2 regions of the Photobacterium sp. Hal280 genome follow, and region 2 is predicted to be linked to the other one. Evidence: predicted binding sites of a transcription regulator. Region 2 holds the regulator's gene; the other holds the start of a gene.
What was found. The regulator CRP, encoded in region 2, controls carbon source genes, mostly activating them, when cyclic AMP is high. The targets are predictions, from matches to a motif close to TGTGANNNNNNTCACA.
Positions count from the first base shown of each region.

Region 1: the regulator CRP is predicted to act here: its motif matches at 5,004-5,019, upstream of P4S53_RS12000 (CTP synthase).

Region 1 is NZ_JARLUO010000005.1:596,356-603,179, reverse strand. It holds gene truD (tRNA pseudouridine(13) synthase TruD) at 1-192, opposite strand, end outside; gene ispF (2-C-methyl-D-erythritol 2,4-cyclodiphosphate synthase) at 223-696, opposite strand; gene ispD (2-C-methyl-D-erythritol 4-phosphate cytidylyltransferase) at 696-1,391, opposite strand; gene ftsB (cell division protein FtsB) at 1,450-1,710, opposite strand; gene eno (phosphopyruvate hydratase) at 1,898-3,199, opposite strand; gene P4S53_RS12000 (CTP synthase) at 3,279-4,922, opposite strand; partial or broken gene mazG (nucleoside triphosphate pyrophosphohydrolase) at 5,092-5,903, opposite strand; gene relA (GTP diphosphokinase) at 5,982-6,824, opposite strand, start outside.
Region 2 is NZ_JARLUO010000005.1:334,480-341,303, forward strand. It holds gene P4S53_RS10645 (DUF1338 domain-containing protein) at 1-436, shown strand, start outside; gene P4S53_RS10650 (hypothetical protein) at 508-717, opposite strand; gene crp (cAMP-activated global transcriptional regulator CRP) at 900-1,532, opposite strand; gene P4S53_RS10660 (OsmC family protein) at 1,807-2,211, shown strand; gene P4S53_RS10665 (YheU family protein) at 2,265-2,486, shown strand; gene P4S53_RS10670 (phosphoribulokinase) at 2,614-3,483, shown strand; gene P4S53_RS10675 (hydrolase) at 3,523-4,494, opposite strand; gene P4S53_RS10680 (aminotransferase-like domain-containing protein) at 4,506-5,906, opposite strand; gene P4S53_RS10685 (LysE family translocator) at 6,036-6,638, shown strand; gene P4S53_RS10690 (TIGR02444 family protein) at 6,681-6,824, opposite strand, start outside.

The sequences.
Region 1 (6,824 bases), 260 kb from region 2:
CGCCAGCTCGTTGACAACATATTTGGTGTTCTCGCCGGTTTTACGGATCTTCACCATGAAATGCTCACCGCTGCCGGTGAAGTCAAAGCCCAGTTGCTCTTTGACGATAAAATCTTCCGGGCGAACTTTGCTTCGTCCCTGGCAGACAGGCTTACCATTCAGCCAGCTCAGGCTGTCCATATCAATTGTCATATTCTTTCCGTTATACAGGAAGGGGCGGCGTCAGAGCGAGCGCAGCAAAACGACCGCTTCGCAGGCGATGCCTTCTTTGCGGCCCGTAAAACCCAAACGTTCAGTCGTTGTGGCCTTTACATTAATATTATCGACCGTGGTGTCGAGATCGTCGGCAATGGTTTGGCACATTTGTTCAATATAAGGCGCCATTTTCGGTGCCTGCGCAATAATTGTGACATCCAGATTGCCCAGGCGATAGCCTTTCGCTTTCACCTTGGCGTACACGTCACGCAGCAGCATGCGGCTGTCTGCCCCCGCCCACGCCGCATCGGTATCCGGGAAATGACGGCCGATATCACCCGCACCTATCGCGCCCAGCAGCGCATCACACACAGCATGCAGAGCAACATCACCATCGGAGTGAGCAATCAGACCCTGTTCATAAGGCACTGCTACCCCGCCGATGATCACTGGGCCATCACCGCCAAACTTGTGTACGTCAAAACCGTGTCCAATTCGCATTATGCCTGCTCCTTTTGTCGTTGCTGCAGGTAAAATTCAGCCAGGGCCAGATCTTCAGGCTGAGTGACTTTCAGGTTATCAGCCCGACCGGGCACCAGCCGTGGCGACAAGCCGCAATATTCCAGCGCCGATGCTTCATCTGTGAGCACTGCCCCTTCCGCCAGCGATTTGACCATGGCATCTCTGAGCTGTCTGACCCGAAACATCTGGGGAGTCAGCGCATGCCAGAGATCGGTGCGATCCACCGTTGTCGCAATAGTTTGCCGGCCGTTGCCACGTTTCATCGTATCGCGCACCGGCGCGGCCAGAATGGCACCAAAGGCATGCTGTTGTGCCTGTTCAATCAGACGGGACAAATCATCCTGATGCAGACAGGGACGAGCAGCATCGTGCACCAACACCCAGTCATCATCTGCCAGTGTGGCCAGACCGGAAAACACCGAATCGGCACGTTCGCGACCGCCAGACACCACAACGATGTCCGCGCGATTGGCCAGAGGCAACTGATAAAAATAAGGATCGCCGTCACTGATCGCAATCACTACCCGGCCAATCGCGGGGTGTTGTAACAAGCTGTCCACCGTATGTTCCAGTATCGTTTTGCCTGCGATCACCAGATACTGCTTCGGCCTGTCGGCCTGCATACGACTGCCGACACCTGCAGCTGGCACAACTGCCGTTAAGGTTTGAGTCATGATGGGTTTACTGCCAAGTTAACGCTGAGTGGCCACTCCTAGAGAGAATGGTCACCGACTATGCGAAAAAAGTTTCTCCGGGCTTGATCATCCCCAGCTCATGCCGGGCCCGCTCTTCTACCGCTTCCAAGCCCTGATGCAAATCATTGATTTCGGCGTACATCTGCTGGTTACGCTGAACCAGTTCGGCATTCGCTTTTTGCTGTAGCGCCACATTGTTTTTAAGCGCCATATAATCAGACATGCCATTCTTGCCGGACCAGAATTCGTACTGCAGCCAGGATAATACCAGCAGTAACACTGCACTGAATACACGCATGCAAGCCTCATTCTTGGGTGATTAACACAAGTTGACAGGCTATCTCATCAGCCTCTAAGGCGGTAATAATCCCATAAAGCGCCGTATGTGACCAGTTCCGGACCCGCCATTCGGACAGAAAAAAGCCGCTCTGTTGAGCGGCTTATCATCCGGGGTCACTCAAAGTGACAAAAGTGAAGCTTCAGACTTATGCCTGACCTTTCACTTCTTTCAGACCGTTATACGGTGCTTTCTCGCCCAGCGCTTCTTCGATACGGATCAGCTGGTTGTACTTAGCAACACGGTCAGAGCGGCTCATAGAACCGGTCTTGATTTGACCTGCGGCTGTACCAACGGCCAGATCAGCAATCGTTGCATCTTCCGTTTCACCTGAACGGTGAGAGATAACAGCGGTGTAACCGGCATCTTTCGCCATCTTGATAGCCGCCAGCGTTTCAGTCAGAGAACCGATCTGGTTGAACTTGATCAGGATAGAGTTCGCGATACCTTTATCGATACCTTCTTTCAGGATCTTAGTGTTAGTCACGAACAGATCGTCACCCACCAGTTGCAGTTTATCGCCCAGCAGTTCTGTCTGGTGCTTGAAACCATCCCAGTCAGACTCGTCCAGACCGTCTTCAATCGACACGATTGGGTACTGGTTCGCCAGATCCTGCAGGTAGAAGTTAAACTCTTCAGACGTGAAGATTTTGCCTTCGCCTTTCATGTTGTAGTTGCCTGCTTCTTTGTCGTAGAACTCAGAAGCTGCACAGTCCATCGCCAGCGTGACGTCTTTACCCAGGACATAACCTGCCGCTTCAACTGCTTCTTTGATTGCAGCCAGTGCCGCAGCGTTAGATTCCAGGTTTGGTGCGAAACCGCCTTCATCACCGACAGCTGTGCTCAGACCTTTGGCTTTCAGTACTTTTGCCAGGTTGTGGAACACTTCAGCACCGATACGCAGACCTTCTTTCAGTGTTTTTGCACCGACTGGCTGGATCATGAATTCCTGGATGTCGACGTTGTTATCCGCGTGCTCACCGCCGTTGATGATGTTCATCATTGGCAGAGGCATAGAGAACTGGCCTGGAGTGCCGTTCAGTTCAGCAATGTGCTCGTACAGAGGCATGCCTTTTGCAGCCGCGGCCGCTTTTGCGTTCGCCAGAGAGACAGCCAGGATAGCGTTAGCACCAAACTTAGATTTGTTTTCAGTGCCGTCCAGGTCGATCATGATTTGGTCGATGTCCGCTTGGCTTTTCGCGTCTTTACCAACCAGTGCCTGAGCAATAGGACCGTTAACCGCTTCAACGGCTTTCAATACACCTTTGCCAAGGAAACGAGATTTGTCGCCGTCACGCAGCTCCAGAGCTTCGCGGGAACCCGTTGATGCACCAGAAGGTGCCGCAGCCATACCAACAAAACCACCTTCCAGGTGGACTTCAGCTTCCACTGTCGGGTTACCGCGTGAGTCGATGATTTCACGACCCAAAACTTTAACGATCTTAGACATAGTGTTTCCTCTTGCTTTATTTTGATTTAAAAAAGCGAAAAAAAGCTGCCGCACTCCATGTGCAACAGCTGTTTGTAACTTATTTCTCTTCGAACTCACCGCGCTGGTGCTGACCAGCCGCTTTGACGAATCCTTCAAACAAAGGATGGCCATCGCGAGGTGTTGAGGTGAACTCAGGGTGGAACTGAGCCGCTACAAACCAAGGGTGATTCGGCACTTCGATAATCTCTACCAGCTTCTTGTCAGCAGACAGGCCGGAGATTTTCAGGCCCGCTTCTTTCAGCTGAGGCAACAGATTATTGTTCACTTCGTAACGGTGACGGTGGCGCTCGTGAATGGTTGCACTGCCGTACATTTCACGGGCTTTGCTGCCCTCTTCCAGATGGCACAGCTGAGAACCCAGACGCATAGTTCCGCCCAGATCCGACTCTTCCGTGCGCTCTTCCACGTTACCTTCGCTGTCGACCCATTCAGTGATCAGGCCCACCACAGGATACGGTGATTTGGCGTCAAATTCCGTCGAGTGAGCACCGCTCATGCCCGCCACATTACGGGCGAACTCGATCAGCGCCACCTGCATACCCAGGCAGATGCCCAGATAAGGGATGTTGTTTTCACGCGCATATTGCGCTGTCATGATCTTGCCTTCAACACCACGACCACCAAAACCGCCCGGTACCAGAATCGCATCCAGACCTGCCAGCATTTCTACGCCTTTTGATTCAACATCCTGCGAATCGACGTATTTGATGGTCACAGACAAGCGGTTTTTCAGGCCCGCATGCTTCAGTGCTTCATTCACTGATTTATAGGCATCCGGCAGTTCGGTGTATTTACCCACCATGCCAATCGTCACTTCACCGGTCGGGTTGGCGTCTTCATAAATCACGCGCTCCCACTCACTCAGATCGGCTTCCGGCGCTGTAATACCAAAGCGCTGACACACCAGCTCATCCAGACCCTGCGACTTGATCAGCTGAGGGATCTTGTAGATGGAGTCAACGTCTTTCATGGAGATAACGGCTTTTTCCGGCACGTTACAGAACAAGGCAATCTTGGCTCGCTCATTGGCCGGAATCATCCGGTCAGAACGGCAGATCAGCACATCCGGCTGAATACCGATAGACAGCAGTTCTTTCACTGAGTGCTGAGTAGGCTTGGTTTTCACTTCACCGGCCGCGGCCAGGTAAGGCACCAGAGTCAGGTGCATAAACATTGCACGCTCACGGCCCAGCTGCACGCCCAGTTGGCGAATCGCTTCCATAAATGGCAGGGACTCGATATCACCGACCGTACCGCCCACTTCGACAATCGCGACGTCGTGGCCTTCTGCACCGGCAATCACACGCTCTTTGATAGCGTTCGTAATATGAGGGATGACCTGAATGGTCGCACCCAGATAGTCACCGCGACGCTCTTTACGCAGCACGTCTTCATAGACACGGCCAGCAGTAAAGTTGTTGCGCTTGGTCATCTTGGTACGGATAAAACGCTCATAGTGACCAAGGTCAAGGTCGGTCTCTGCACCGTCTTCCGTAACGAATACTTCACCGTGTTGAATCGGGCTCATCGTGCCTGGATCAACGTTAATGTAAGGGTCTAGCTTCATCATGGTCACTTTCAGACCACGGGCCTCTAAGATGGCCGCCAGTGAGGCTGCAGCAATACCTTTACCTAGGGAGGATACAACACCGCCCGTCACAAAAATGTAATTCGTTGTCATGTTTAACCTGGAAGATTGGTGTAGAGGATAAAAAGTATCTGGACGGGAAATTAGTATACCAGACACATTTTATTGCCACAACGTGAAAACTATCACAGTAAACCCAGACGCTTTTTGTTCCAAATCAAGCCCGGTATCCTTGACGGAAAGTCTGCTTACGGGTTAGTGCTTACTTTGTTGCTGAAACAGACTTTTCCTTGCGCTTAACATTTTCCCACTCGGCATCCAGCTCATCCAGTGAGCAAGCGTCAATCGACTTGCCCTGTTCCAGCACACAGCGTTCCACTGCGCGAAACCGGCGTTCGAACTTACGGTTGGCTTTGTGCAAGGCCATTTCCGGTTTCACTTTCAGGTGACGGCTCAGGTTCACCACAGCAAACAGCAGATCGCCGACCTCCTCTTCGATGCGTTCCTGATCAGGCACCGCCTGATGGGCTTCTTCCATCACTTCGTCGATTTCTTCCTGCACTTTGTCAACCACCGGTCCCAGTGTTGGCCAGTCAAAACCCAACCGGGCGCAACGTTTCTGGATTTTATCGGCCCGGTTCAGCGCAGGCATCGCCTTAGGGATATTAGCCAGAATACTGTCATCCTGCCCTTTTTCTGCACGCTCTTTGGCCTTTTCCGCTTCCCAATTTGCATGGATCGCAGCTTCATCGGCGAAATTCTTGTCTGCAAAAACATGAGGATGGCGACGAATGAGTTTGTCATTGATCGCACCGACCACATCATCAAAATCAAATAACCTTTGTTCTTTCGCCAGCTGGCTGTAGAAGATCACCTGAAATAACAGATCGCCCAGCTCTTCCTTCACTTCATCCCAGTTCTCTGCGGCAATGGCCTCTGCCACTTCATAGGCTTCCTCCAGCGTGTGCGGCACAATCGAGGCAAAGTCCTGTTTGAGATCCCAGGGCACCCCCGCTGCGGGTCGCGCAGCTGCGTCATGATGGAAAGTAAGGTGCTGATGGGCTTATCGCTCATGATGGTTTTCCTGTGCTCTGTGTCGGGTTGTTATTTCGCACAAAACGGGCCGGGGCCTGTTCTGTCGATAGTATGTGATCAGTGCAGTCGTCTGGCTTCAAAGACATCTTTCACCTGCTCCAGGCGGAGGATCAGTCTGCCCAGACTGTCGAGATCGGTCAGTTCAATATCAAAATCCATGATCGCCATCTGCTTTTTGAAATCGATCCGGCTTTTCACCCCGGCCACTTTGACCTTTTCATTGTGCATGGTGTTGGTCAGATCTTTAATCAGGCCGTTACGCTCAGAAGCGGTTACCCTGACGGTCAGCGTGTAGCGTCCGGCAAAGCTGCCGCCCCAGACGGTATGAATGATCCGCTGCGGCGCAACATGACGCAGCTCTTCCAGCTGTTCACAGTCGCTGCGGTGCACAGAGATCCCCCGCCCCTGGGTCACAAAGCCGACTATGTCATCGCCGGGAATGGGCTGACAACAACGCGCCAGGTGGGTCATCAGGTTATCCACCCCTTCCACCACCACAGCATCGCGCTGCGGTTTTTTCTGGCTGGCCTTGCTGCCCGCCTCGGTTAAACGCTCCAACAGCTGCTGATCTTCTTCTTCAGCCGTCGGCTTGTTAACCAGCGCATTGATGTGGTTAATGACCTGGTTGATGCGCAGGTCGCCGCTGCCGATCCCGGCAAACAGCTCATCGGTCGAGTTCACGTTAAAGCGCTTCAGGGCGTAGGACTCGGCATCTTTCATGGTGGCGCCGATTTTCTGCAGTTCCTGCTCCAGAATCTCCCGGCCGGCCGTGATGTTTTTATCTCTGTCCTGCTTGCGGAACCAGGCATGTACTTTAGCGCGTGCCCGGCTGGAATTGACAAAGCCCAGGTTCGGATTCAGCCAGTCACGCGACGGATTCGGCTCTTTCTGGGTGATGAT
Region 2 (6,824 bases):
CGGTGCAATGAAGGATGCGTCTTTCCTCTATAACGGCCGTTTGTGGGAGCTGGACTTTGCAACCTATGAAATGCTGGCTGCGGAAAGCGAGTATGCCGGCTGGGTGGCCGCTCACGGTTACGGTGCGAATCACTTTACTGTGAGCGTTAATCAGCTGGAGCAGTTCACGGAAGTGGCGGCGGTCAACAGTTTGCTGCGTCACAACGGGTTCAGTATCAACGAAGCCGGCGGCGAAGTGAAAGGCAATCCGGAAGTGATGCTGGAGCAGTCCTCGACGATGGCGGATCGTGTGGATGTATCCTTCACCGACGGCGTACGCACGATTCCGGGTGGTTTTTATGAGTTCGCCAAGCGTTATCCGCAGGCGGACGGTGAGCTCTATCCGGGCTTTGTCGAAGCGTCAGCCGATAAAATCTTCGAAAGTACCAATATGTAATTCAGCCAGACTGAAATACACAAAACAGCGGCCTTTGGGTCGCTGTTTTTTTATGTCTGAAATACCTGGTGTCAGTGATGTTGATCCAAGGGCAGTAACCAGGCATCGTTGTCACGGCTCAGGATCCCGGCGTGTAAACCGGCTTCCTGTTCCAGTAACTGGCGGGGTGACTGAAACCCTGTCATCTCTACTGACGCTGTGAGAAAACGCCCCATCGTGACTACAGGGCGGGGCGGCACCTGACTGTGCTGTGCATTCGGGGCAAAACGTTCGATATCCATATCGCGACATCCACATCAAACTAATATGCCAAATGTAGCACTAGGGATGAGGAAGGCAACTGAAAAACTGTGAGGTCACTAGAGGAACCCGATGCAAAGCCGGGGGGATGGGGTGCAAATGCAAGAAAAGCCGCACCGGCGGCTTTTCTGATACTCACATTGGCTGCATCACAGCTGAGTGATCAGCGAGTGCCGTAAACCACGATGGTTTTACCGTGGGCAGAAATCAGGTTCTGCTCTTCCAGCATCTTCAGGATGCGGCCAACGGTTTCACGGGAACAGCCAACGATTTGACCGATTTCCTGACGGGTGATTTTGATCTGCATCCCGTCCGGGTGGGTCATGGCATCTGGCTGTTTGGCCAGATTCAGCAGCGTCTGGGCAATACGACCGGTCACATCCAGGAAGGCCAGGTCGCCAACTTTCTGGCTGGTGACTTGCAGACGGCGCGCCATCTGAGCAGACAGTCGCATCAGGATGTCCGGGTTGACCTGGATCAGCTGACGGAATTTCTTAAAGGAAATCTCTGCCACTTCACATGGTGTTTTTGCTCGAACCCAGGCAGTACGCTCCTGGCCTTCTTCAAACAGGCCAAGCTCACCGATGAAGTCGCCCTGGTTGAGGTAGGACAGAATCATCTCTTTGCCTTCTTCGTCCTTGATAAGAACGGCAACGGAGCCTTTAACGATGTAGTAGAGGGTCTCTGCTTTCTCGCCAGCGTGGATCAGTGTACTCTTTGAAGGGTACTTATGAATGTGGCAATGAGAAAGGAACCACTCCAAGGTTGGATCTGTTTGCGGTTTACCTGGAACCATATTACTAACTTCCTCTGCAGTGTATTGCCCAACAACGTCATTCCTTGAATTGGGGTTGGGTATAACAATATCATTGTTTGCCAACTAGGATATTCAGTCAACGGCTGGGCTGCAAGCGCATGTGAACATTCAGTCCAAGAGTTTAACTTTTTTCGACACGCATTGCTTGATATTGGGTGACGATAAATGCACATTTTGGACGCATTACTGTGCACATGATCACACAGTTGTGACTTAGTTTTTAAATGCGGGTTTGAGTAGTAAGGAGCATCGCATGCAATCACGTGTTAAATGGGTAGAAGGTTTGACTTTTGTCGGCCAGTCAAACTCGGGCCACAGTGTGGTCATGGACGGGAACGGCGGCAAAACGGCGCCGAGTCCGATGGAGCTGGTGCTGATGGCGGCTGGTGGTTGCAGCTCTGTCGATGTGGTCGACGGCCTGAAAAGTGCCGGCCAGGCCATCACGGCCTGCGAAGCCAACATGACCTCAGAGCGCCGCGAGCAGGCGCCGCGTTATTTTACCTCGGTCAATCTGCATTTCGTGGTGACCGGCCATGATCTGGATGACGCGCTGGTGGCCAAAGCGGTCGGTGATTCGCTGGAAAAATATTGCTCTGTATGCCTGATGCTGGGTAAAGGTGTCACGCTGACCCATTCTTATGAAATCGTCGCCGCTTAATGGTGTTTCGGGAATGCCGTGCCGGTTTTTCCCCTTATTTTTCGGTGAGCAGTATGATCATCCCCTGGCAAGAATTGGACTCAGAGACACTCGATAATTTAATTGAACACTTTGTCCTGCGCGAAGGCACGGACTACGGCGAACGCGAGCTAAGTCTGGAACAGAAGGTCGCCAGAGTCAGGCAGCAACTGGAGAGTGGCGAGGCAGTGATTCTGTTCTCTGAACTCCATGAAACGGTTGATATTAAACTGCGCCGTTCACTGAGCGCAGAATAAAGCTGCCATAATGAAAAGCGGCAGCAGAAAACGGAAGCTGACGCCGATGAACGGGCCTGTGAAACTTGACTGCTTTCTCTGGCCCTGTTACTAACTGATTCCGTTAGGATTAACGACAAGGTATGTCATGTCTGCAAAACACCCGATCATTGCAGTAACAGGTTCCTCCGGAGCAGGAACGTCCACCACCTCAGAAGCCTTCCGTAAGATGTTTAACATGTTGAACATTCATGCGGCCTGGCTGGAAGGGGACAGCTTCCACCGGTTCACCCGCCCTGAAATGGATGTGGAGATCCGCAAAGCCAAAGAGCAAGGCCGTCATATCAGTTATTTTGGCCCGCAGGCCAACGACTTTGCTCAATTGGGTAATTTTTTCCGCCAGTATGGTGAAGACGGCAGCGGCAAGTTTCGCCGTTACCTGCACACCTTTGACGAGGCCGTGCCGTATAATCAGATGCCGGGCACATTCACCCCCTGGCAGGATTTGCCGGAAAATACCGATCTGCTGTTTTATGAAGGGCTTCATGGCGGTGTGGTGGACGGCGATGTCAATGTGGCACAGCATGTGGATTTGCTGATTGGCATGGTGCCGATTGTCAACCTGGAGTGGATCCAGAAGATCGTCCGTGATACGCGGGATCGCGGCCATTCCCGCGAGGCGGTGATGGAGTCGATTGTCCGCTCAATGGATGATTACCTCAATTACATCACGCCACAGTTCTCCCGGACCCATATCAACTTTCAGCGTGTGCCGACCGTGGATACTTCAAACCCGGTCAGTGCCAAAGCGATCCCCAGTCTGGACGAGAGTTTTGTGGTGATCCGTTTTCGCGGCATCAAAAACGTGGACTTCCCCTATCTGCTGGCGATGATCCAGGGCTCTTTTATGTCGCGCCACAATACCCTGGTAGTGCCGGGCGGTAAAATGAGCTTTGCGATGGAGCTGATCATGCGGCCGCTGATTCAACAGCTCATTGACACCGGTAAGATAGGTTAGACAGTGACGGAACAACGCCTGATGCCAGGCGTTGTTTTTTTATGCCCCCAGTTTGTCCCGGAACCAGGCCGGTACAGTGTGATCCAGCCAGAATACCGGTTCGCGCCAGGTGCCGCTGATAAAGCCGACGTGGCCGCCATGCCGGGTCAGATGATAGTCGATGTGCGGCGGCAGCGGTTGCTTGGGGATCACGGCCTCGGTCATGAAGGGATCGTCGGCGGCATGAATCACCCGCAACGGCGTGGTGACCCGGGCCAGTTTGCCCAGTCCGCTGCAGCGCTGGTAATAATCTTCGGCATTGCTGAAGCCGTGCAGGGGCGCGGTGACGGCATCGTCAAACTGACGCAGCGAGCGCAGCGCCGTGATCTGCTCACTCTGAAATGGCAGCACGTCGGGTAAGGACGCCATTTTTTTCAGCATATTCTTCTTCATCGAACCCAGCAGATAGCGCTGGTAGACCCGCGAAAATCCTTGCTGTATCCGGTCTGAGCAGGCCGCCAGATCCAAAGGCGGTGAGATCACCTGAGCGGCAGTGAGTTCCGACGCGGCGCCAGTTTCGGCAAGATAATTGACCAGCATGTTTCCGCCCAGCGAGACACCGACCGCCAGCAGGGGATTGCGGGGAAAACGCGCACGCAGATGGCGGATAAAAAAGGTGGCGTCGGAAGTTTCCCCCGAATGATAGCTTCTCGCTTGACGGTTCACTTCGCCGCTGCAGCCGCGAAAATGCATCATCACCCCCAGCCAGCCCTGCTGCCTGGTCGCAAACAGCAGGCTGTGGGCGTAAGGGCTGCGAAAACTGCCTTCCAGGCCGTGAAAGAGGATCATGACGGGTTTCTCCGCCGGGTGATGAGACGGCGTGCCGGTCCAGACCAGATCGAGGAAATCATCATCCGGGGTCTGAATGCGTTCTGTCAGCGGCTCGAACCGGGGCTGCCGGCGAATCATCCGCGGCAGAATGGTTTGTAGATGGGCGTTACGCAGGCCAGCGGCAGGCTCAAAATGATGCATCAGTTGCTCCCTCACAGCGGAAAATCCGGGTATGGTTCCTGAGCCAGCAGCTCAGCCAGAATAGCCAGACCCTGTTCAAGTTTATCATGACTGTGCGGCGCGCTGACGGCCAGACGCACTGCCTGGGGGATGGTACTGCCCGGCGGCGTAAACAGCTCAGCTGACTTGACGATCACGTCTCTGGCTTCAGCGGCCGCGACAAAGTCGCTCAAGCGCCAGTGGTCCGGCAAGCTGAGCCAGGCATGGAAGCTCTGCGCGTGATGCTGTATCTGATAGGGGTGCAGATAGCGGTCGAGCAACGATTGTCGCTGGGCGATGTCTTGCCGGATCGCGGTCAGCAGCCGGTCGGCATCGCCCTGGTGGATCAGCTCGCAGGCCAGGGCACTGAGCAACGGGCTGATCATCAGGCAGTGATGGTGCAGCGCCGTGTTCAGCCGGTCCTGATGTTTGCCCGGCACCTGGATATACCCCAGCCGCAAACCCGGGGCGAGGCATTTCGACAGGCTGCCGAAGTGGATCACCTGTTCACGGTCGAGATTGACCAGCGGCGGCGGAGCGTCGACCGGCAGCAAGCCATTGACATCATCTTCAATCACCAGCACCTGGTGACGGCGGCATACCGCCAGAATGGCTTCGCGCCTTTCCCGGCTCATGACGGCTGTGGTCGGATTTTGCAGGGTGGGCGTGCAGTAAAGCATCCGGGGCTGATACTGGCGGCAGGCCGTCTCCAGACTCTCAGGGATCAGGCCTTGCTCATCCATCTCCACCGCTCTGACATTGAGCTGCATCTGACGGGCCAGCCCGAGAAAGCCGGGATAGACCACTTGTTCGGTCAGCAGGGTATCGCCGCTGCGGCAGAACACCGACAGCACCAGCTGAATGGCATGCTGCGCGCCGGAGGTGAAATGCATACGCGCCGGGTCGAGCTGAGTGCCATGGCGGTTGAGCCAGCGGCAAATCACCTCTCTGTGTTCGCTCAGTCCTTGCGGATCCTGATACAGCATCAGGTGGTTGAGCTGATCGGCCTGCTGCGCGATCGTCTGCATGGCCTGCGCCAGCGGCGCTGATCGGTCGAGATAAGGCGGGATGTTATAGCCAAAATTGCACTCATCGGGTGCCTGAGTGGGGTAACTGAATACCCAGCCCGGGCGCTGACTCTGGCTGACGTAAGTGCCGGCGCCCACTCTGGCTTCCACCAGCCCCCGGCGTTCAGCTTCGGCATAGGCGCGGGTAATGGTCCCGACCGTGACCTGCAGTTGATCGGCCATGGCTCTGTGCGTCGGCAGCTTGCTGCCGGCGGTCAGCCGGCCCGATTCAATCAGATGTGCCATGGTTTCGGCCAGGCGACGGTATTTGGGCAGGCCATCGTCACACCTGGCGAAAAATTCTTGCTGAATGGTCTCGATTGTCATGGTGACAATAAATCCTTTGATCGCAATTTACACCCTTGATAGTCTGCATTTTGACCGCTTCAGTGGGGTTTAAGCAAGTGAAAATTAAAATTGTATCAATACAATTAGGTGTGAATCACGGAGTCGCAGATGAACCTGGAATGGCAATTTTTAATCTCTCTGGCCGCATTTGCGGCCACAATGACCGGAACCCCCGGGCCGAACAATATGATGGTAACGGCCTCGGGGGCCAATTTTGGCTACTGGCGCACCGTCCCGCACATGCTGGGCATCGGCGGGGGGCTGGTGAGTATGATTCTGCTGGTTGCGGCTGGGCTGGGGGTGCTTTTTGTGCAATATCCTGTGCTGCATGACGCCCTGCGCTGGTTGGGCAGTGCCTATTTGCTGTATCTGGCCTGGAAGATTGCCTCTGCCGGAGGCAAGGTTCAGACAGAAGACAGTGACGCCAGACCGATGCCATTCTTCGCAGCGGCCCTGTTTCAGTATGTGAACCCCAAAGCCTGGATGATGTCGGTGACCGCGATCAGTACCTTTACCATGAGCGGGGACGGGTACTGGCTGTCAGCGGCGGCGGTGGCCCTGATTTTCTTTGTAGTGGGCTTTCCCTGCGTCTCGCTCTGGGCAGGATTCGGCACCATGATTGGCCGCTGGCTGGATCAGCCGAAAGCCAGACAGATTTTCAATCTGATGATGGGCGCACTGACTGCGGGTTGTGTGGTGATGATATGGTAAGGCAGCCAGGCTGCCTTGTTCATGCTGCTTTTACTGCGATGGTCAGCCGCGAATCGCGGCGGTCAGGCTGGCGGCATCCAGCTGCTGGCAGTACTGGGCCAGGTTGTCGGCCGGCGGCGGCAGCGCGGCTCTGGCCTGCTGCGCCTGATGGTTCAGGCAGCGGATCAGATCCTGCTGCTGGTTCTG